2 regions of the Corallincola spongiicola genome follow, and region 1 is predicted to be linked to the other one. Evidence: predicted binding sites of a transcription regulator. Region 1 holds the regulator's gene; the other holds the start of a gene.

Evidence for each region. The regulator NrdR, encoded in region 1, represses ribonucleotide reductase genes. The targets are predictions, from matches to a motif close to AAACACNANATNTNGTGTTT.
Region 2: a site for NrdR is predicted at 4,349-4,368, ahead of EXY25_RS12560 (adenosylcobalamin-dependent ribonucleoside-diphosphate reductase). Genes of this name have one in related genera too.

What each region holds. Positions count from the first base shown of each region.
Region 1 covers NZ_SHLY01000005.1:43,006-54,504, reverse strand. The annotation lists gene EXY25_RS13825 (phosphatidylglycerophosphatase A family protein) at 1-85, opposite strand, end outside; gene thiL (thiamine-phosphate kinase) at 69-1,055, opposite strand; gene nusB (transcription antitermination factor NusB) at 1,068-1,484, opposite strand; gene ribH (6,7-dimethyl-8-ribityllumazine synthase) at 1,496-1,960, opposite strand; gene ribBA (bifunctional 3,4-dihydroxy-2-butanone-4-phosphate synthase/GTP cyclohydrolase II) at 2,046-3,155, opposite strand; gene EXY25_RS13800 (riboflavin synthase) at 3,272-3,937, opposite strand; gene ribD (bifunctional diaminohydroxyphosphoribosylaminopyrimidine deaminase/5-amino-6-(5-phosphoribosylamino)uracil reductase RibD) at 3,972-5,093, opposite strand; gene nrdR (transcriptional regulator NrdR) at 5,120-5,584, opposite strand; gene glyA (serine hydroxymethyltransferase) at 5,695-6,948, opposite strand; gene EXY25_RS13780 (LysE family translocator) at 7,065-7,679, opposite strand; gene EXY25_RS13775 (cache domain-containing protein) at 8,013-11,499, opposite strand, start outside.
Region 2 covers NZ_SHLY01000004.1:87,168-98,666, forward strand. The annotation lists gene EXY25_RS12535 (hypothetical protein) at 1-1, opposite strand, end outside; gene EXY25_RS12540 (low molecular weight protein tyrosine phosphatase family protein) at 46-369, opposite strand; gene EXY25_RS12545 (hypothetical protein) at 508-807, opposite strand; gene EXY25_RS12550 (hypothetical protein) at 916-1,185, shown strand; gene EXY25_RS12555 (TSCPD domain-containing protein) at 1,398-2,096, opposite strand; gene EXY25_RS12560 (adenosylcobalamin-dependent ribonucleoside-diphosphate reductase) at 2,125-4,290, opposite strand; gene EXY25_RS12565 (isochorismate synthase) at 4,740-6,068, shown strand; gene menD (2-succinyl-5-enolpyruvyl-6-hydroxy-3-cyclohexene-1-carboxylic-acid synthase) at 6,065-7,870, shown strand; gene menH (2-succinyl-6-hydroxy-2,4-cyclohexadiene-1-carboxylate synthase) at 7,863-8,660, shown strand; gene menB (1,4-dihydroxy-2-naphthoyl-CoA synthase) at 8,653-9,498, shown strand; gene menC (o-succinylbenzoate synthase) at 9,507-10,472, shown strand; gene menE (o-succinylbenzoate--CoA ligase) at 10,472-11,499, shown strand, end outside.

The DNA of each region.
Region 1 (11,499 bases):
CCAACCCAAAGCCACAGGCAAGAACATGCACAGGATCTTTAAGATTAAAGCGCCCTTCCGGCTGTTGCTCAGTCATGAGTAGCATCCCGAAACGGATCCCAACCCTGCCAAAGCTCAGACATAGGTTCACCGCCGCGTGTCACTATCACTTCGCCCCGTCCAGGTTTAAAACGACCAATACAAGCAAAGGGTACCGCAAAGTGCTTCAAAGCAGTTTCGACCGAGCCCCGATTCTCTTCTGGCACCGCAAACAGCAGCTCATAATCATCCCCCCCCGCTAATTGATAACGCAGGCGATCTGACTCAGGCACACTTTGCGCAAGGGCATCCGAGATAGGTAACTGCTCGGAAACTACCTCCACGTCACAATAGGAAGCTTTGGTAATATGCAGCAGATCCTGCAACAAGCCATCAGAGATATCGACTGCCGCAGAAGCTAAACCTTTCAACGCCTGTCCTGCCGCAACCCTTGGCGTGGGGTAAAGCAATCTTTTTTCTAGCTTTTCCCTGATCTGACAAGATTCAGTTATCTCGCCACGAGGCATTTGTAATAGTTCTAAACCGCGACAAGCATCGCCAGGTGTCCCGGTCACATAGAGCCAATCGCCAGGATTAGCTCCGCTGCGTCTTAATGCCTTATCCGCCTTCACTAAACCGTGGGCTGTGATCGTAATAGACAAGGGACCACGGGTCGTATCACCGCCAATCAGGCTAACCCCATAGTATTCACAAGTGTCCGCTAAAGAAGCCGCGAACGCTTCAATCCAATCATGGCGTTTATCAGGCAATGTAATAGCAAGGGAGATCCAAGCAGGCTCAGCCCCCATCGCCGCCAAATCACTTAGATTTACGGCAACGGCTTTATGACCTAAAGCATGGGGAGAAACATCAGGTAAAAAGTGCACACCTTCAACCAGGGTATCTGTGGTGACAACTAGTGCGCGCGACTCCGGTAGGGAGATCATCGCAGCATCATCACCAATCCCAAGCAGCACATCCTTGCGCTGTGCGCCCCGCCCCGTAAAGTGGCGAGCAATCAATTCAAACTCATTCATCGGTGTACACTGTTACCCAGGACGATTCAGGCTATTACCCAACTTATCCAAAACACCATTGATAAACTTATGGCTATCATCACTGGCAAATGATTTTGCCAATTCAATACCTTCATTTATCACGACGCGGTAAGGCACATCGTTTCTATGCATCAGTTCGTAAGCACCCAAACGCAGGATCGCTTTATCGATCTGATCAACTTCGGCAAATGGGCGACTGACAAAATCTGCCAACTTGGCATCAAGCTCACTCAAACGCGAAGCGACACCGCTGAGCAGATCACGAAAGTAATCAAAATCCACAACGGCAGGATCGTTGTCAGTAACGTATTGCAGTTCGATATCCGCAATACTGTCGTTAGTCATTTGCCATTGATAGATGGCCTGCAGCGCAATGCGCCTTGCCTTACGGCGTGCAATAGGTTTCACAGTAACTCCAATTAAAGCGCAGACATCACGTTAACCATTTCCAAGGCCGACATAGCAGCTTCGCCACCCTTATTACCAGCTTTGGTTCCAGCGCGTTCAATCGCTTGCTCGATAGTATCTGTAGTCAACACACCAAAGGCCACTGGAACAGATGCTTCCAGAGACACTTGTGCCAGACCTTTGTTGCACTCACCGGCAACATAATCAAAATGCGGTGTACCACCACGGATCACGGCACCCAAAGCGATAATGGCGTCATATTCACCTTTCGCCGCAACTTTTTTTGCCGCCAGTGGCAGTTCATATGCGCCAGGTACGCGAACAACCGTAATGTTGTCGTCTGCGACCTGTCCAACACGCTTCAACGTGTCAACAGCACCTTCCAACAAGCTTTCGACAATAAAGCTGTTGAAGCGGGAGATAACAATGGCAATTTTTGCGTTGGGAGCAGCAATAGCGCCTTCGATAACTTTCATGGATCTTCCTTTTACAAATAGGTGACCCGGCTGACCGCCAGAAAAACCGCGTAATAATAGCACAGTGACCGGTCAGGTCGGGAGTTTACTCAGATAGATATTCAACCACTTCTAAACCAAACCCAGCCAAAGCATGATATTTCTTCGGCGAACTCAGCAGACGCATCTTATGAACGCCAACATCCGCTAGGATCTGGCTACCAATACCGACACGACGAGAAGTCCCCTGCCACTTAGCGGCCGCAGGTTGCTCCCCTTTATCTTCTTTTTCAAATGTTTTCAGATGCGCGAGCAGCTCTTCATTATTTTCTTCGCGTCCTAACAACACCATCACACCACCCTCATCAGAGATGCGGGTTAACGCCTTTTCCAGCGGCCAACTGCGCGTCGATGCACGATCGCTAAACAAAATATCGTTCATAAAACTTTGCAGATGAACCCGAACAAGGGTTGGCTGATCCGGTGTCACTTCGCCTTTAAGCAACGCGAAATGCAGCTGACCATCAATAATGTCGCGATAAGTGATCAGCTCAAATTCACCAAAGGCGGTCGGCAGGTGGCACTGCGCCACACGCTCAATGGTCGTTTCATTGAGGTTACGATATTCAATCAAATCAGCGATGGTGCCAATTTTGATGCCATGCTTTGCTGCGAGTATTTCCAGCTCTGGACGTCTCGCCATGGTGCCATCTTCATTGAGGATCTCAACGATAGCCGCTGACGGGTCAAAACCGGCCAAACGCGCTAAGTCACAGCTCGCTTCGGTGTGCCCGGCACGGGTCAATACCCCACCCTCTTCAGCGATCAGCGGGAAGATATGACCTGGCTGCACCAAGTCTTTGGCTTCAGCATCAGGCGCAACAGCAGCCAAAATGGTTTTCGCTCGGTCTGCCGCGGAAATGCCTGTCGTTACACCTACGGCCGCTTCAACAGACACAGTAAACGCTGTCGAATATTGCGCATTATTGTTATCCACCATTAATGGCAGATTCAGCTTCATGCAACGCTCTCGATTCATTGGCAAACAGATCAGACCGCGGCCATGGGTGGCCATAAAATTAACCGCTTCAGGGGTTACCTTTTCAGCAGCCATGACGAAATCACCCTCGTTCTCTCGGTCTTCGTCATCCATCAAGATCACCATCTTGCCCTGGCGGATATCTTCAATCAGCTCTTCAATGCTGTTTAATGCCATTTTCTGCCTGCCTTTATCATTCTATTTTTAGCCATAGGAGCTGGCTTATTGTCGAGCGTGTCATTGTCGGGCCTGACAATATGAAATCACTCTTATCTAGTGGTGTTATCTGCTGCTTATTTCAAGAAGCCGGTACGACCCAACAGAGCCATCACATCACTTTGTGGCTGGGCTTCACTGACCGCAGCCTTATCCCCTAACATCAGCCGCTCGATATAACGAGCGATCTGATCAACTTCCAAATTCACCTTAGTACCGGTTTGAAACCCTTTCATGGTGGTCTCATCTGCGGTATGGGGCACTATGGTCAACTTAAAGCGTGCGCCGTCAACGGCGTTCACCGTCAAACTAATCCCATCAATACAGATTGAGCCTTTCTCGGTAATGTAACGAGCCAGATGTTCCGGAGCTTGTAGCCAAAATTCAATTGCACGCCCGGTCGATTCGCGGCTAACAACCTCAGCTAAAGCATCAACGTGCCCACTGACCAGATGCCCGCCCAAACGGGTCGTTGGCGTGACCGCCTTTTCCAGATTCACCCGCGCACCGCGGCTGGCACTGGCAAAGTTTGACCGCTTCAAGGTTTCAGTCGACAAGTCAGCACAGAAGCTGTCGCTAGAAAGCGCCACCACGGTCAAACAGACGCCGTTGCTGGCGATGCTGTCACCCAGCTTAACGTCGCTCAAATCTAATTTACCGGTAGCGATCTCCAGAGTCACATCTTGCCCCTTCGGCTCAATACGACGGATCTCACCAACCGCTTCAATAATTCCTGTGAACATAAATTCTCATGTCTATCGCTGTGAGCAGAACGACTTAATCATCGAGCTTAGGTTTAAACGTAGCAACAATCCGGAGATCGTCTCCAACCTGCCGCATATCTTGCCAGTCTAACTCTGGCAGTTGCGCCATGTCGTCAAACTCGGTCAAGTTAAATAGCCCTTGGGCACTGTTTCCCATTAATTTGGGCGCCAGATACAAAATAAGCTCATCAACCAGACCGGCATTCAGCAGCGCCCCGGCAAGCCTTCCTCCGGCTTCAACCCAAACCTCATTGATCTCTTTACTGGCAAGTTGGCGCATTAAATTACGCAGATCCAACTTACCCTCCAATTCGGGGATGGCCAGCATAGTCACGTTTTCTTGCCACGGAGCTTCCACATCGGCAGCTTTTCTGGCGATCCAGAGTTCGCCGGGCAGCTGGAACATCTTTAGCGCGGGCGAGATCTGTTTACGACCATCAACCACCACACGCACCGGTTGTCTGACGGGCAGAGGATAATCTTGAGTTAACTGTTCCGGCCTCACATTCAACGCCGGATCATCGGCCAGCGCCGTGCCGCTACCGGTGACAATAGCGCAACTCCGTGCGCGCCAATGCTGCACATCCGCACGAGCAGCTGCACCGGTGATCCACTGGCTCTTGCCATTACTCAAGGCGGTTCGCCCATCCAGACTGGCTGCCATTTTTAGGCGTACCAGAGGCATACCAGACTGCATTCGTTTAATAAAACCGGGGTTTAAGCCCTCGGCTTGCGCTTCCATAAGTCCATAACGCACACGAATACCTGAGGCTTCCAACAAGCCAATACCCTGGCCTGACACTAGCGGGTTTGGATCAACCATAGCAACAACCACTTCTGTAACCCCGGCGTGTACTAAGGCTTCAGCACAGGGACCAGTGCGGCCATGATGAGAGCAGGGTTCTAAAGTGACGTAGCAGGTAGCGCCGTTGGCCTGCTCTCCCGCTTCAGCCAGGGCATTCACCTCGGCGTGCCCTTCTCCCGCGCGCCGATGATAGCCTTCACCCACAATCTGCCCAGCGTTGACAATGACACACCCCACCCGAGGGTTCGGAGAAGTGGTATATAGTGCCCGCTCAGCTAAATGAATAGCGCGCTGCATGAATCTGTGGTCGTCTGGAGAAAATCGCGCCATGGGATGCTCTGCTTGGTCCGCTCAGGTTAGTGGTTTTGCGAGTTATTGCCCAACTTGGCAATCACATCTTCAAACTCACCGATGGTTTCGAACGACAGGTAAACGGAGGCAAAACGAATATAAGCCACTTTGTCCAGCTTCTTCAACGCTTCCATCACCAGCTCTCCGACCATCTTACTGCCCACTTCACGCTCACCAGTGGCGCGTAAACTGGACTTAATATCAGCCACAGTCTGTTCCAACTGATCAACACCGACAGGACGTTTCTCCACAGCGCGAAGTAACCCGCTGCGCAGTTTATCTTCATTAAAAGGTTCACGGCTGCCATCGCGCTTAATTAGACGCGGCATTACCAGCTCTGCGGTTTCAAAGGTGGTGTAACGTTCATGGCACTTAGTACATTCACGGCGGCGACGCACCTGACTGCCATCAGCCACTAAACGTGAATCGATCACCTTGGTATCTGGCGCAAAACAAAACGGGCAATGCATAAGCTCTCCTTGGGTAAGCGCTCACCATAACGAACTCTCGGATAAAAACAAAAAAACTGGCCGTCCTATTAAAGACGGCCAGTTATCAGCGCGTGAGTTCCGCCTTTATCTTAAGCGTAAACTGGCAGACGCTTGCAGATCTCTTCCACTTTACCGCGTACTTCAGCGATAACAGCTTCATTTTCAATGTTATCAAGTACGTCACAGATCCAACCAGCTAACTCTGTCGCATCAGCTTCGCTGAAGCCACGACGGGTAATTGCTGGTGTACCGATACGCAGACCAGAGGTCACGAAAGGTGAACGCGGATCATTAGGTACGGAGTTCTTGTTCACTGTGATGTGCGCGTTACCTAAAGCAGCATCGGCATCTTTACCAGTGATATCTTTGTCGATCAAATCAACCAGGAACAGGTGATTATCAGTACCGCCGGAAACGATCTTGTAACCACGATCGATAAAGCCTTTCGCCATCGCTTTTGCGTTAGCAACTACCTGCTTCTGGTACTCTGCAAACTCTGGCTGCAACGCTTCTTTGAAAGCAACCGCTTTAGCTGCAATCACGTGGCATAAAGGACCGCCCTGACCACCAGGGAATACAGCGCTATTCAGCTTCTTGTAGATAGCTTCGTCATTGCATGCAGATAAGATCAAACCGCCACGAGGACCGGCGAGGGTCTTATGAGTGGTGGTAGTCACAACGTGCGCGTGGGGCAATGGATTCGGATAGATACCCGCCGCCACTAAACCAGCAACGTGTGCCATATCAACAAACAGGTACGCACCCACTTCGTCGGCAATTTCACGGAACTTAGCCCAATCTAGGATCCCTGAATAAGCAGAGAAACCAGCGATAATCATCTTCGGCTTATGCTCCAAGGCCAGCTTGCGTACCTCTTCGTACTCGAGCTTGCCATCATCATTGATACCGTATTGAACAGCGTTGTAGATCTTGCCAGAAAAGCTGACATGAGAACCGTGAGTCAGATGACCGCCATGGGCCAGGCTCATACCCAACACAGTGTCACCAGGCTCAATCATCGCTTGGAATACTGCTGAGTTGGCCTGAGAACCAGCATGGGGCTGTACATTGGCATAGGTTGCGCCAAACAACTCACATGCACGGTCGATAGCCAACTGCTCGGCGACATCGACGTATTCACAACCACCGTAATAACGCTTAAAAGGATAGCCTTCTGCGTATTTATTGGTCAGCTGAGAGCCTTGTGCTTCAAGTACACGAGGGCTGCAGTAGTTTTCTGACGCAATCAGTTCGATGTGGTCTTCCTGACGAGACACTTCGTTGGTCATCGCCTGCCACAATTCAGGATCGAAATCGGCAATATTCATATCACGCTTCAGCATGGTTTCTCCCGGCGGGTGCCAAAAATGGGCTAAGAGGGTGTTTCAAGGCGGCGTATTTTACCCCGAGTAATGCCGTATGCCTAGTTTTTGTATCTTCTTTGACCTTAAACAAGGCGTTATACGAGAACAACTCGCGCTGCGATCAGCAAAAATACAACCCCTGTGACCCTGTCTATCCAATGACTATAACGTTTTAACCAAGGCAAAATGCCTTGATGGGAAAGTAACAGTGAAACCAAGGTATACCAGCACCCGTCCACGAGAGTCACGGTCGACACCAGCATTAAAATAGTCAGCCAATTCATATCTGCGGCGATGAACTGGCTAAAGAGTGCGGTAAAAAACAGGGCGATTTTGGGATTCAAAAAAACGATAGCAAACGCTTCGCTCGCCGAATGCAGATAAGGGATATGCACTTTGTCTTCGCTATCAACCACGAAAGAACTAGGCCCTGAACGCAGTGCTTTCGATGCGAGCCAAACCAGATAGCCAGCACCGAGATAACTGATCCAGAGAAACAGTTGTGGAAACTGTGTCATCAGCAATCCCAAACCGAGAATCGCCGCCAAGGCATAAGCACCAATACCGATGGCATGACACCAACTCGCCAGCAAAGCATGTCCGCGGCTACGTTGAATACAATTGCGCATGATCACCGCCAAGCTCGGGCCTGGGGTCATCGCACCCAATAGACAGACAGCAAATACGGAGAACCAAGCAGTCAACGTCATACGGCAAACATCATCTATGCATCAAAAGAGGGAGAGTAACCATAATGATCCCCCAGCAAAGATCAATCAATAGGGCTAAAAGGGAATGGATAGGCAAGCAAACCCAGCGTAAGCCCTGTATAACAAGGCATGCGAGCTCACATCGTTGATATGGCGCACTATATGCTTGCAGTAAACAATGACTCGCGGCCAACTCAGATAGTGACCACGATAGCTTACCCAAGGAGCCTATTATGTTTACTGCACTCATTGCGACATTAGCACTACTTGGCGCAGGATTCTGCGGCCTAATGGCACTAGGACTGCTCATCACCATGATGGCAGGTCAACCACCTAGTCGTTAGGTGGGCTTCCCCTAACAAAGGCCATGCCTCTCGCTAAGATGGCTAAAATAGCAGGGGCAGCAGCCAGTGCGGCAGCCATGCTTTCCATTTCAGTATTAAACAGATAGAGCATGGCCCCCACCGCCACCACGATCAACGTCAGTAACGGTATTCGGATTACGTTCCACTGGCTAACCGAGGCTTCCTGCAGCCAGATTTCCATCACCTCACTGCGTTCCGCAGCTAAAACAAATCGAGCAAAGCTGCGATTACAGATACGTAACCTCGGGTCTCTGACGATATAACCGCCGCGCTCTAGATGCTCTATCACTTCCAAATTGTGGCAATTGATAAAGCTACCGCTGGCTAATTGATACAGCGCCACTTTTTCATCTCGGGTACAAAGCTCCCATTTTCTGCGGTACAAACTGCCGGCATTGGCGATATACCAGGTTTCCAAGTCTTCCACTTCAAAATGCTTGGGTTGGTGGGATTGATACCAGCGTTTGAACTCAAAATGCACCAGCCTCAAATCAGGCCAAACTGCGGCTTCCCGGCGGCTCAATAAGTAGTGGTATTGCTTTGGATTATCGGTTGGCATCAAGCCAAATCCATGATGACTGGGGCTCCAAGCGTAGAATTTTCTTAACCCACTAAACATCTGCGCCCACTGCTGGACTTCGTTGTCTGCCGTTCCCAAGCTTTCTGTGTATGCATTACTGTGGATCAAACGATAGAGCGGCGAGCGCTCACAGCACACCACAAAACCCATCGCATCCAAACTTTGACGTCGTTCCAGCAATTGCTGAAGCAGCGAGAGCGCATTGCGACGAAGCTTTTCGTCCATTGCCGCCGTTTCCAAGTTGTAACACACCACCACTTCCCAGCCATCCAGTCTTGGCAGCGGCGAAGTCACACCACCATCGCCATAACGCATCGGCAACTCGGCATCAGGATCGGACAGATCTAGCCAATGGATACCATGCTCTGTCCCAAGCCATCGGCGATAGCGCATCAGCTTTCTTTGACCGGGCCACAGCATTAACACCCCACCGGGAACACGGGTCGCTTTCTCAAGCACCTGGCGCATTAAGCCACGTTTGGGGAAATTCTGGCTTAACACCCTAGGTACCAGCAAGCCAAGACAGCGCTCCGCCAGCGAACGGAATACGCGGTACAGCATCCAGCCAATAAGAAGCAGCGCAAACGCCATCAACCAGACAGACTCCAGAATCATCGCCAGCGCAGTCGGTAACAGCGGGATAATGAAAGCAGGCTCCTCGGCGGCATCCAAGGGGCGATAAAGACCTTTCGCAGTCCAATAGCGAATAGATGACAAGGCTCCGGTTTCTCTCCCTGCAGCCCGAAAACCAATCCGCGCGGCAAAATCAGATAGTGGTGTTGTTAAACTAATCAAGTAATCATAAAAACCCTTATCTTGAACCAGAAAAGATTTCTCCTCGTTGGCATGACCAACTGTTTTGCTACTGTTGATACGGGCATAACGCACATAGTAGCCACCTGAATCCTGATCCTTTATGCAGCCTAAACCAAACACCCCGTTACCACAGCCATTGGATTGCTCAGTAAAAAATGCGTGTTTCGATTGAGCAAAGAAATGGGTCGCCAACCAATGTTTTGATACCCCATCGGAGTTAACTTTGGGCGTATCTCCAGTGCCCAGACCACCATCAGAGGGTTTCGGATATAAAGTTTCAAGTAACCAATGGCGTTTTGCGAGCTGCTGATTGAACTGTTGGCCAATATCAATCGACGACAGTTCGCTATAAAGATAGATCTGATGTTTAGATATTTGCTGAAACAGAATGAGGGTCGGCAGTACCACCACGAGCCCCAACATCAGGCCACCATGTAACGGGTAAAGTCGCTGCGCCCAAGCCCGACTGACCCAGCCAGGCGCAGGCTCCAGTGATGGAGGAAAACGTTGCAACTGTTTAGCCATGATAAACACTTGCAACGCCATAGCACCGATAACCACGCCCGCATTCAAACCAAACGCTTCTTCGCGCTGCCACACCAGCACCGTCACAATAATATCTGCCAATGCGGCGACCAAGGCGATGGCAATCAGTGCATAGCGGCGCCACGCACTGGTTAACGGACCATGCGCCACCTGCAAGCAGAGGTTTGCCCAATTAAATATTAACAACACCAAACAGTACAAGACGGTCAGCACCGTGGCGTGTTCGACGCCAAAGCCAAAAACGCCCCCTTGTATCAAGCTAAGCACGGCAGTGCCCACCAACCACGGATAGACAGGGCGGCGATAGTAGTTAGGCCACAACCAGCTCAAGCCGGGTGTAAACACCTTTCCTACCCACAGAAAAGCCGCCAGGCACAACAGCAGCACCAACATGCTCACCAGCACCATCAGCAGCACGTTAAAGTTGATAATCTGCAACAGGCTGTGGTCGTACATCACCACCACACTCCAGGGAATGCCGTACTGACCTAAGGACATCGTCGTTAGGTAATGAGGTTTACCCTGGTAATTTACCCGCAGCGTCATATCTTCCTGACTACTTAAGGCCAGCTTAAGATCCCGATCATGATCCGTTGCCACGAGAAAGTTCTCTAACAGACTCAGCTCTGACTGCGAATGATAAAGTACGCGTCCCGTCTGGTTCTCCACCATTGCCAGTTTGTAACCAAAGGGCAAAACCGGCTCGAGCAAGTTCTCCAAATGAAATTCAGCAACTGCCACCTTGGCGTTAAATTTATTAGGCGGCAAAGCAATCGATGTCACAGTGCTTCGCAAGCCATCGGAATAACTGAAAATGTGCTCGACATAGAAATGTCCACCTAAGGGCGAACGCCAGCCTTTGTCCAACGCCAGCGCAGAAAAATATTCGCGCGTGGCTAAACTAATACGCTCATTGTCGAGCAGATCAAACGGATACCAGGAGTAAAACGGCCCGACCTGTTTACCTTCAGGGTCCAGCAAGAAATAGTGTTCAAGTGGCGGTAAAGCCTCAATCTGTTTCGGAATACAGTTAACCGTTTCATAATTTGTTTCGCTGCCCGACAGGGGTTGCACACATTGCAGCTGCTGTTGGCCATAATCAGCGCTGGGCAAATGGCTGGCCGCCACCGCTTGTTCCGACTGCTTTTGCCAAAGCTGGGTAAGCAGTTGCCGCTTATGGGTCAGTTCGTCGCCCACCTGCGTTCGCGCCTGCCCAGCAATCTCATACAATTGCCGCTGCACATGCGCTTTCGAGTTGCTGTAAACCAACAGATCGGTAATGGCGAGGGTGATCGTCATCGCAAACAAAGCAACACCAGCCAATGCGACACGAAACTCATTCGCCCCCATCGCTTGATTAACGCCCATAAAGCGAAAACGCAGAATCGGCCACAATGCTAATAGCAACAGTACTCCACCCAAAGTTGCTGCGGCCATTGAGGGCGACAAGGAAAACTTCGACGCCCTCGCCTCCTCCATTGGGATCAAGCCGGTTAACAGCAAATAGCCTTGC
Region 2 (11,499 bases), on a different contig from region 1:
TAACTCCTCCTTTTTACACATAACGCCCAATTATATGCCGAGCCACTAAAGTTGGACGTACTTGGGTACACGAGCTTTAAGCAGCTTTACTAACTCTGGCTGCATGCAGTCATAGATATCAGGGATATCTAAGCATACTAAGCGCTTATCCTTCAGCAGATCTTTGTACTTCTTTGATACTTTATTTTTGTGGGTTTTCTCCATCACCAGGATGACATCAGCCCACTCAACCAAGTCACCTGACAATGGTGTTTCAGCGTCTGAGTTGGTGCCACAACCAATAGCTTGAACGCCTTCATAAGCTGAAAACACTTCCTCACCGGTTGGGCTGCGCAACCTATTCTCACTGCAAACGAAAAGTAGATTCATAATTCCTTAGGTATACAACGCCTTTATAACCGGCAGGCAAAGTGATGAAGATTTTGTGCAACAATTTGCGGAGCAAATGCACAAAAGAAGCAGCGCTTTGACTGTCCAGCCACGTAGTGGCTATGGTTGATAAGCTTGTTATGCATTTTGCTCTAGTGTTTGGCCGCAAGCAGCACAATACTTGGCTTTAGGCGTGCGAAACAACTTATTGCACTGTTTACATTTTGGTCCATAGTCACTACGCCTAAGATAAAACAAAACGTCGTAGCCCAAACCTTTATAGCCAGTTAATTCTTCAAATTTGGCAACAGCCTCCGGACTGCAATTAGCCCGTGCCGTCGGAATATCGCAACCATGCTCTGCGCGGTAGGCCTTAATTTTTTTAATCGTATCAGTAAGCAGTGGACTCAATTCATCCCACTCAGCTTCATCTAGCATTGGTAGCTCTTTGTCTACTCTCCAACAATATTCGATATTCATAAATTAGGATGCATAACAGTGTATTAGTACGACCTTGCAAGGTTAGCCTACCCAACAAGGTAGGAGGTGCGTAGGTATCGTCGAACTAACAAACATCAGCAAAACATCGAACAATCATACAGCAAGCTAGCCAAACAAGAATCAGAACCAAATCAAGATTATGAGAAGCCTAAACAGCTACCCAAATTACGTCGAATTATAGAGATTACCGACTTTGATGCTGGTGAAGCTATTGTTCACAGAATTGAGCTGTTTAAGGCAGCCCGCATTGATTGCTATGACGTAGTCATTGATGGGAAGTTGTGGCAGAGGCGAATAACCGAAGTTGGCACCTAGCAGCCACACTCCTGCAATAAAAAACCGAAGCTCTAGGCTTCGGTTTTTAGAGTTCAGCTAATTAACCCATCCATGGGGCTAAATCCTGTCGGCATCCATGGTGACTACGGACTCCTGTCCTACGCCCTTCGGGCCAGCCTAAAGGCTGTTCTAGTTTTTTCCTGAAAAACTAGTCACTTCGCCGTGCTGCGAAGCTACGCTTCGGTCACGGCTCACCCACACTTTGAGTCACCGCAGTTCAAGCAGGTCATGCAGCCGTCCATTTTGATAACGGACTTCTGATGACACTTGCCGCATTGCACAGCTTCCGGTGGGAACGAGGTCGCACCTTCAGTTTCTGAGGCTTTGCCAGCGGTTTCATGGGCTTTGCGTTTCTCTTCAATCAACGCTTTTTGGCGGGCATCCATTTCGCCACCACCGATCAGGCCGATGCGCTTCATGTGGCGCTCCACCACCTGACCGATCTCAGCCACCATGGATGGCATATAAACACCGGTACCCGGCTGGAAGTAACCACCTTTCGGGTCAAATACCGCTTTAAGCTCTTCCACCAGGAAGGTCGCGTCGCCACCTTTACGGAATACGGCAGACATCACTCGTGTCAGTGCAACCACCCAAGAGTAATCTTCCATGTTCTTCGAGTTGATAAAGATCTCGAACGGACGCTGGTGCTCGTGATCCGTACCCTCGTTGAGCAGGATGTCATTGATAGTGATATAGAACGCGTGCTCAGATACTGGCGGCTTGATCTTATAAGTACTGCCGATCAGCATCTCTGGGCGATCAATCTTTTCGTGCAAAGTCACCACGTTATCCGCGATTTCCTGTTCGGCGGCAGCTTGCGCATCTAGCTTGTCTTGCTCGCTACACACCTTGTAACCAACGATTTTTTTGTCGATTTTAATAGTCATCTCTAATCTCCAGTGTAGTCGACGTCGCTTAGAACTTGCCGTAGTAGCCTTCTTTTAAGGCATCAAACAAGTTAGCTGCGGTGTGTACTTCACCGTCATATTCAATCTCTTCATTACCCTTGAGCTTAACGGTGGTGCCGTCATCAAGGGAGAACTCATATTCGGTATTTTCCAGATCTGACTCTTTCACCAATACGCCCTGGAACGCTTCCGGGTTAAAGCGGAAGGTGGTGCAACCTTTTAGACCTTTCTCGTGAGCATACAGATACAAGCCTTTGAAATCTTCATAAGCGATATCGGTAGGTACATTCACGGTCTTGGAGATTGAGCTGTCTACCCACTTCTGTGCCGCGGCTTGGATATCCACATGCTGTGATGGCGAGACATGATCCGTTGTCACAAAGTAATCCGGTAAAGAGCCGCCTTCTGGCTCAGCATCGGCATCGATCCACTCGCGGTAGGCCAACAGCTCGTAGCTATAAACCGCCACAGGCTCTTTGGTCTTCTTACCTTCACGGATCACGTTACGAATGTACTTGTGACTGAATGATGGCTCGATACCGTTCGAAACGTTATTGGCAATCGACAACGAGATAGTCCCGGTCGGTGCGATAGAACTATGGTGAGTAAAGCGTGCGCCCTTCTCAATCAACTGTTCGACGAGCTCAGGGTCAACTTCAGCGATCTGTTGCATGTAACGGCTATAGCGACCATGCAGTACCTTACCTGCCAGTTCGTCGCCTACTTTGATGCCGTCTTTGCGCATCTCAGGGCGATTCACCAACATATCTTCTGTCACAGTGAAGGTTTGCTCCATGATCGGTGCAGCACCTTTCTCTTCGGTCAAACGCAGTGCTTCACGCCAGCCTTCCACCGCCATTTCACGCGCCACTTCTTCGGTAAAATCAACCGACGCAGCATCACCATACTTCATGCCCAGCATGGTCAGGGTTGAGCCTAAACCAAGGAAGCCCATACCGTGACGACGCTTGTTCATGATCTCGTCACGCTGCTTGCCCAATGGCAGGCCGTTGATCTCAACCACGTTGTCTAACATGCGAGTGAAGATAGCCACGGTTTCGCGATACTTCTCGAAATCGAAAGAGGCTTGCTCAGTAAATGGATTAACCACAAATTTGGTCAGATTGATCGAGCCTAACAAGCACGCGCCATACGGAGGCAGCGGCTGTTCACCACACGGGTTAGTGGCACGAATAGTTTCACAGAACCAGTTGTTGTTCATCTCGTTAACTTTGTCAATCAGGATAAATCCTGGCTCGGCATAGTCATAAGTTGAACTCATGATCACGTCCCATAAACGCTGGGCACGCACAGTGTTAAACACACGGCAGCAGACATCACCGCGATCATTCAGCACGTACTCTTGCTCACGGGCATAGTTGATATCAAATGGGCATGGACGCCAAACCACCTGCTCTTTGTTGTTCACATCCAACGAATCGGTATCGATCTCGGATTGCGTCAACGGGAACGACAATGGCCAGTCGGCATCGGCTCTCACCGCTTCAATAAAGTCAGCGGTGATCAGCAAAGAGAGGTTGAACTGACGGAGGCGACCATCTTCACGCTTGGCACGCACAAAATCCATCACATCTGGATGAGATACGTCAAACGTACCCATCTGCGCACCACGACGGCCACCGGCTGAACTCACGGTGAAACACATCTTGTCGAAGATATCCATGAAGCTCAGAGGTCCTGACGTATAAGCACCTGCGCCAGAAACATACGCACCCTTCGGGCGCAAAGTAGAAAACTCATAACCGATACCGCAACCCGCTTTCAGGGTCAGGCCAGCTTCGTGCACCTTATTAAGGATGCCATCCATCGAATCTTTAACGATACCGGATACGGTACAGTTGATGGTAGAAGTGGCTGGCTTATAAGCCTCAGCACCGGCATTAGAGGTAATACGGCCAGCAGGGATAGCGCCGTTGCGCAATGCCCACAAAAACTTCTCATACCACTCGTTCTGCAACTCGGGCGTCAATTCAACCGATGAGGTGGCTTTCGCAACACGGCGAAAGGTGTCATCGAGATCTTTGTCCAGCGCAACACCCTGCTTATCTTTCAGGCGATATTTCTTATCCCAGATGTCGTAAGAAGCAGGTTGAAGTTCGAGTTGGACTTCCGCGTTTTCTTGTTGTTTTGCGGTAGCAGTGGCGCGGGCCATACCGGGGTCTCCCTATTCGGATTACTTATTCACAGGCTATACACATGATGTCCACTACAAACACAACATCTAGTGCCATCAACAATGGCGAAAGTATATATCTAGTGTTTATGAAATACATTATTGACAAGCGCGCCTTGTGGGCAATTTTAAGGGCGAAATCGAAGCAAGCCTTTTACGGCGCGGGGTTGGCGAAAAAATTAAATTTTAGGATTTGTGATATTAACCACGAAACCCACAATGATGTGAATAATCTTAGAAAAAACACTATATGTAGTAGGTGATAGCGTTACCAAGTACCAACAAGAAAGAAAACATTAATAAAATCAATATGCCAATTTTACCAGCATGATATTGCCATGAATCAACAGTTTTTCACGCTGGGCTTGCAGGCCTATGAATTTGCTTCAAAATGTTCTTCAGAGTAAAAACTATGGACTCCGCCAACCATGGCAGTGCGGCAACTTCCGATCCCAGCGAAATCTGATCCGTCGATACCTTTACTGACGCAGTTATCCAACTTGGGTCCGTTTCGTGGGCCGCTGCAACTGGTTCAGACACTAGACAGAGTCAGTGGTATTCCGTGGCTGCAAGCACAAAGCCAATATCCCAAAGCCTATTGGCAAAGCCGTGAGTCAGATAAAGAGCTAGCAGCCACCGGCTGTGTGCGTAAATTTGCCACGGCCAATGAGGCGAGTCACTGCTTAAGTGAATCAGCCGCTTTACCGCTAGTGATCATGGGCGCCCTGCCCTTTGATGACACCAACACTCCCGGCACCGAGCAGCCACTGTTTTTTCTGCCACGACTATTATGGCAACGGCAAGATGACAACATCACCCTGACCCTTAACTTATGGGTTGATGAAGCACACAGCTTCACAGACGAAATGGCTGCCGCCAAGGATGCACTGCACACACTTCGCCAACCGGCTCATACCCCATGTCCGCCGTTACCCGACGTATTGGCGGTGTGTAACTCACCGGAGCAGGCCAGTTGGGCGAAGCTGGTAAGTCAGGCATTAGCGGAACAGCCCATTCTATCGAAAGTGGTGTTAGCCCGGCGTCAGTTACTGACGACGGGACAACCCTGTGATCCCTGGTTGCTGCTACAACGTTGGCACCAAGCAAATCAGCACAGCACCCCTTTTGCCTTGCAACTTGATAACCAGAGCAGTTTTATCGGCTGCACTCCCGAGCGCCTGTTCAAGCGCGATGGTCGTCAACTATTGAGCGAAGCGGTCGCAGGAACCGATGTGCGACCGAAAGACCCGTTACATGCCCGTCTGATCGCGATGGCACTGCTCGGTGACGGCAAAAACCGGCGTGAGAATCGTATCGTGCTGGATGATATTTTATCGCGCCTCGGTCCGATCTGTGATGCCCTAAGCTACGATGATCGGGCGCAAGTACTTAAGTTGAACCGCTTGCAGCACCTCAAGCGCGCCATCCATGGCCGTTTACGCAAAGAGATCTGCGATGCCGATCTGCTGGCGCGACTGCATCCCACACCCGCCGTTGGTGGCACCCCCAGAGCCGATGCGCTGCGCTTTATTGCTGCCCATGAACCCTTCCAACGTGGCTGGTATGCTGGCGCGATTGGTTATCTAAGCCATGCTAACAGTGAGTTTAGTGTCGCCATCCGCAGTGCTCATATTGAAGGCTGCCAGTTGGCACTTTACTCTGGCGCAGGGATTGTTGATGGCTCCGATGCCCATAAAGAGTGGCAAGAGCTAGACAACAAAGTCGCCACGGTACGCAGCCTGATGGGACAAAAATGAGCCAACAAACGGCAAGCCAGACAACGGCCTGGCGCAACCAGCGCTGGAGTCTCTGGTTGGTTGAATCGCTGTACCAAGCGGGTGTCCAGCACGTTGTGATCGCACCGGGCTCTCGCTCAGCGCCTTTGGCCCTAGCCTTTGCGCAACACCCTGATATTCAGCGCCATACCCACTTTGATGAACGCGGCGCAGGCTTTTTGGCGTTGGGGTTGGCCAAAGCCAGCGGCCGCCCGGTGGCGATTGTTGTCACCTCAGGGTCTGCAGTTGCCAACCTACTACCCGCTGTCGTTGAAGCCTATCAAACGGGTATCCCGCTTTTGCTGCTCACCGCAGACCGACCAGCAGAGCTGATTGACTGCGGTGCCAACCAGGCGATCCAACAGCGCAATATCTTCGGTAGTTACGTGAGCGAAGCGATCCATCTACCACCGGCAGATGAGTTTGCCAGCTCAGCCGATAAGCTGGCTAGCTATGCCAGACAGCTGATACAGCGTATCCGTGATCATCAAGCCGCACCGATCCATATCAACTGTCCATTCCGCGAACCGCTCTACATAAGCCCTGAGCAACAAAATGAATATGCGGAAGCCGATAGCGAGGCGGCGACATTCTTTGCCGCAGGGCTCAGCAGCACTGCAACACCAGCGCCTGTTGCACTGCAACCTGACTGGCTGGCGCTAAGCCAACAAAGTGGGCTGATTATCGCGGGGGCTATGACTGCAGCGGAGGCCTGCGCGGTCAAGGCTCTGGCGAAGCAGTTGGGCTGGCCGCTATTGGCGGATCTGCAATCACAATCCCGTGATGACGCAGACAGCGCCTGCTACTTTGATCTCTGGCTCAGCAGCGCTGACGCGCAGCAGATAATGAGCCAGCCCGCCTTAATCTTGCAGTTTGGTGGCCGCTTAGTCTCGAAACGGTTAATGCAGGCATTGGCAACCACAGCGTTGCCAAACTATTGGTTGGTGTCGCCATCAACAACTTCATTAGATCCACTGAATAAAGCCAGTCGTCAGATCCGGTCGGCCATCGTGCCTTGGTGCCAAGCGCACTCAGCAGCGTTACCTGCGGCCTTAGTAAACGAAGCTTCGCATGCCATGGAACTCGTGCAGCAGATCAATCACAAAGAGCAACGAGCGCAACAGCAGATCCAACGGTTACTGGATGATAGTTGTCCGTCAGCCATCAGCCCGGTCACCGAGATCAGTGTGACCAAATGGCTTGCCGAGACAATGACCCAAGCCCATAGCCTGATGACAGGCAACAGCTTGCCCGTACGTTTGCTAGAGCTGTTTAGCGGCCACCTGCAAGCACCGCTCTACAGTAACCGAGGCGCCAGTGGCATCGACGGCTTGCTTGCCACCGCCGTCGGCATCGCCAAGGCCACACGCCACCGGCCACTCGCCTTGTTAATAGGCGATATGTCACTGCTCCATGATCTGAATTCATTAGCCTTGTTGAGCAAGCACCAGGGCCCACTGGCGGTGGTGGTACTGAACAATGATGGCGGCAATATATTCCAGATCCTGCCGGTGCCTGAGCATGCCATGAAGCCACTGTTTCAACAGCCCACCCAATGGCAACTGGCAGATGTGTGTAAGGGCTTTGCCCTCGACTATCAGCAGCCGAGCAACACACAAGCATTTAGCCAGCAGCTCACCCATGCCCTATCCACCGATCACCCTGTGGTCATCGAAGTGATGGTTGAACCCGGTCAAAGTGTGGCGCAACTAAAGCAGCTATTTGCAGCGTTTAACGATCACGACCTGCAGCAGGGTGCTCACCGAGAAACCAGCGATGACTGATCAGTCAGCAGCGCCAGCTTTAGTGTTCCTGCACGGCTTTCTTGGCTCAGGCAACGACTGGCAAACGGTGATCGCTCAGCTCGGCGCAGACGCGCAGGACACAGCAAACTGGCAAATTCATACGCCCGATCTGCCCGGCCACGGTTTACCCGCTGCTAATATGCCAGAACAGGTCGATTTTGACGCCATAGACCGATGGCTATGCCGCTATTTGGCGGAGCATCAGATCCAGCGCTATCTACTTGTTGGTTACTCTTTGGGTGGCCGTATCGCCATGTATCACGGGTCAAAACAGCCCACAGGTTTGCAAGGGCTCATCGTGGAGTCTTGTCATCCAGGGCTCGCGGAAGTACCCGCGCAACAGCAACGGATAGAGGCAGATCAACGCTGGAGTCAACGCTTTGCCAGACAACCTATCCATACGGTGTTGAAACAGTGGTATCAACAAAGCGTGTTCGCCGACCTCAGCCCAGAACAACGACAGCAGCTGGTAGCCCTGCGCAGTCATGCCTGGGGCAATAGCCTAGCCACCATGCTAAGTGGCCTTAGCTTGGGTAAACAACCCGATCTGCGTCCCTGGCTAAGCGACTCGGTACTGCCCATCTTTTATATTTATGGCCGTCAGGACAGGAAATTTGCTGATATCGGCAACCAGATCGCACAACTTAATGCGGCTATCAGGGTTCACCCTATCGATGACGTAGGCCACAATACCCATCACGCAGATCCACTACAATTTACTCAGATCCTTCAACAAGCAATTCAGGTAATCGGCAAACAACATGACTGAACAGGAACTTTACGCACCAATTCAATGGCAGGACGCTGGCCAAGCATTTGAAGATATCCGTTATCACAAGGCCGAAGGGATCGCTAAGATCACCATCAACCGGCCTGAAGTCAGAAATGCTTTTCGTCCGCAAACAGTGATGGAGATGATCAAGGCATTGGATGATGCCCGTTTCGACTCGCAGATCGGTAGCATTATTTTAACGGGTGAAGGGGATCTCGCCTTTTGCTCTGGCGGCGACCAGCGGGTACGCGGCGACTATGGTGGCTATAAAGATGATAAGGGTGTCCATCATCTTAATGTGCTGGATTTTCAACGCCAGATCCGCACCTGCCCGAAGCCCATTGTGGCGATGGTGGCAGGCTATGCCATCGGTGGCGGTCATGTCTTGCACCTGATGTGTGATCTGACGATTGCCGCAGACAATGCTCGCTTCGGACAAACAGGTCCTAAAGTGGGCTCCTTCGATGGCGGTTTTGGTGCCAGCTACATGGCACGTATTGTCGGCCAGAAGAAGGCTCGTGAAATCTGGTTCCTGTGCCGTCAATATGATGCCAAGCAGGCATTGGATATGGGGCTGGTTAACACCGTGGTACCTTTGGCTGAGCTAGAGCAAGAAACGGTACGCTGGTGCCGCGAGATGCTGCAGAACTCGCCGATGGCCCTACGCTGCCTGAAAGCCGCTTTGAACGCCGACTGCGATGGTCAATCCGGCCTGCAGGAGCTGGCGGGTAACGCCACCATGTTGTTCTATATGACCGAAGAGGGGCAGGAAGGGCGTAACGCCTTTAACGAAAAGCGTGCTCCGGACTTCGATAAGTTCACCCGCAACCCCTGAGGCTGTTTATGAACAGGATCGCCGCTGCCAACCTTTATCGTTACGACTTGCCTCTGACCGAGCCACTCTCTTGGGCTGAGCAAAGGCAGCAACGCAGCGGCGCCATCGTTGAACTCACCTTCGCTGATGGCCAGCGTGGCTGGGGTGAAATCGCCCCGCTACCAGGCTTTAGCCAGGAGTCATTAGCGCAAGCAATCGACAGTGCACGTTATCACCTACGCCGCCTTATCGAGGGAGAGTCGTTGATCGCCCCTGAGCCCTCTGTGGCTTTTGCCATCGATTGCGCTCAACAGCAGATCAACTTCGCCACCGCCCCCACGCAAAGAGCCATGCTGCTGCAAGGCCAGCCAGCAGATATATTGGAACAGGTCGAAGGCTTCCCGAACCTGCCCCGTTGCGTCAAACTCAAAGTCGCACGGGCACCACTGCAACAAGAACAGAAACTGATGCAAGCACTGCTCGACCAGATGCCGGTGACCGAGTTCCGCTTGGATGCCAATCGCCAATGGTCATTTGAACAAGCACTCAGCTTCTGCCGCGCAGTGGATATGTCACAAGTCAGTTTCATCGAAGAGCCTTGTGACACCCTTGCTGCCAGTGTTTGCCTGGGTGCCAGCGGTTATCCCATAGCGCTGGATGAGCACCTGCAAGACCCTCTGTTTATGCCTACTGCATTTGAAGGCTTAAGCGCGCTGGTAATTAAGCCCTCTCTCGTCGGGGGGCTCGCCCGTTGTCAGGAGCTGGTGAACTGGGCCAAACAAAACAAGATCAAGGTGATTGTCAGCGCCAGTTACGAAAGCTCTCTGGGCACCAGTCAGCTAGCAACACTGGCCGAGCAATGGAGTCCTCAGCAGCTCCCCGGTTTAGACACCCTGCACTATCTGCAACCCCATACCTTGCCGTCCATACCGTCAGCAGACACTGACGCCGCAGCAATATCGCCAGCGCACTGGCACCTTATCTGGCAAAGTTGATGTCCCAGCTAACCTGCCCGCTGCGCAATATTGCAATACAAGATCCAAAAGCGATCGCTTGCCTATCGGACGTTCATGGCGAGATCAGTTATCTCCAGCTGGATCAGGCTGTCGCAGATTACGCCAACGAACTGCAGCAATATGGTTTCAACCGCGGCCAACGCTTGGCTTGGCAAGGGCAAAACTCACTGGCGTTGATCATCGCTATTTTGGCTTGTTTACGGCAGGGGCTAATCATCGCCCCGCTCAATCACCGTTTACCCCTATCCCGGCAACAGCACCTGCTCCGCAGTATTGCGGCCAACGGCATCATTTGTGCCAATGGTGCCGATGATGCCGCTGGTACAAATAGTACAGATGATTCTGCGCCACACGCGCAACCCGATAGCATCGCGATCATTCCGCCGCCGAAGCTGGCAAACAACATCAGCGACACCACGCCTGCTCAACCGCAACGCGAGCTTGAATTAGCAGCAGATGCGCCGATGGATCTGATATTCACTTCAGGTAGCAGCGGTACACCCAAAGCGGTAGCGCACAGCTTGGCAAATCATTTAGCCAGTGCAGCCGCAAGCCAGCAGTTAATCCCCCTCAAAAGATCGGATCGCTGGCTGCTCTCGCTGCCGTTAGCCCATATTGGCGGCATGGCGATCCTGTTTCGCTGCTTACATGCTGGAGCGACGATGGTGCTTGCCGAACAGAGCGACATACTAGACGCGATCAGCCGGCAACAGGTGACTCATCTGTCGCTGGTTAGCACCCAACTTTATCGGCTATTAGAACAAGCAGATAGCGATTCACTTACCCATTTGAAATATCTGCTGTTAGGCGGCAGCGCCATCGACCAGTCACTGCTGGATCGCGCTAAGCAACATCGACTCAACTGCTTCACCAGCTACGGCATGACGGAAATGAGTTCACAGATCTGCACCGGCCCCGCCGTGGGTGACAATATTGTCGGACAACCGCTCCCTGAGACTCAACTGCGACTCTCAGATAGCGGTGAGGTGGAAGTAAAAGGCAGCAC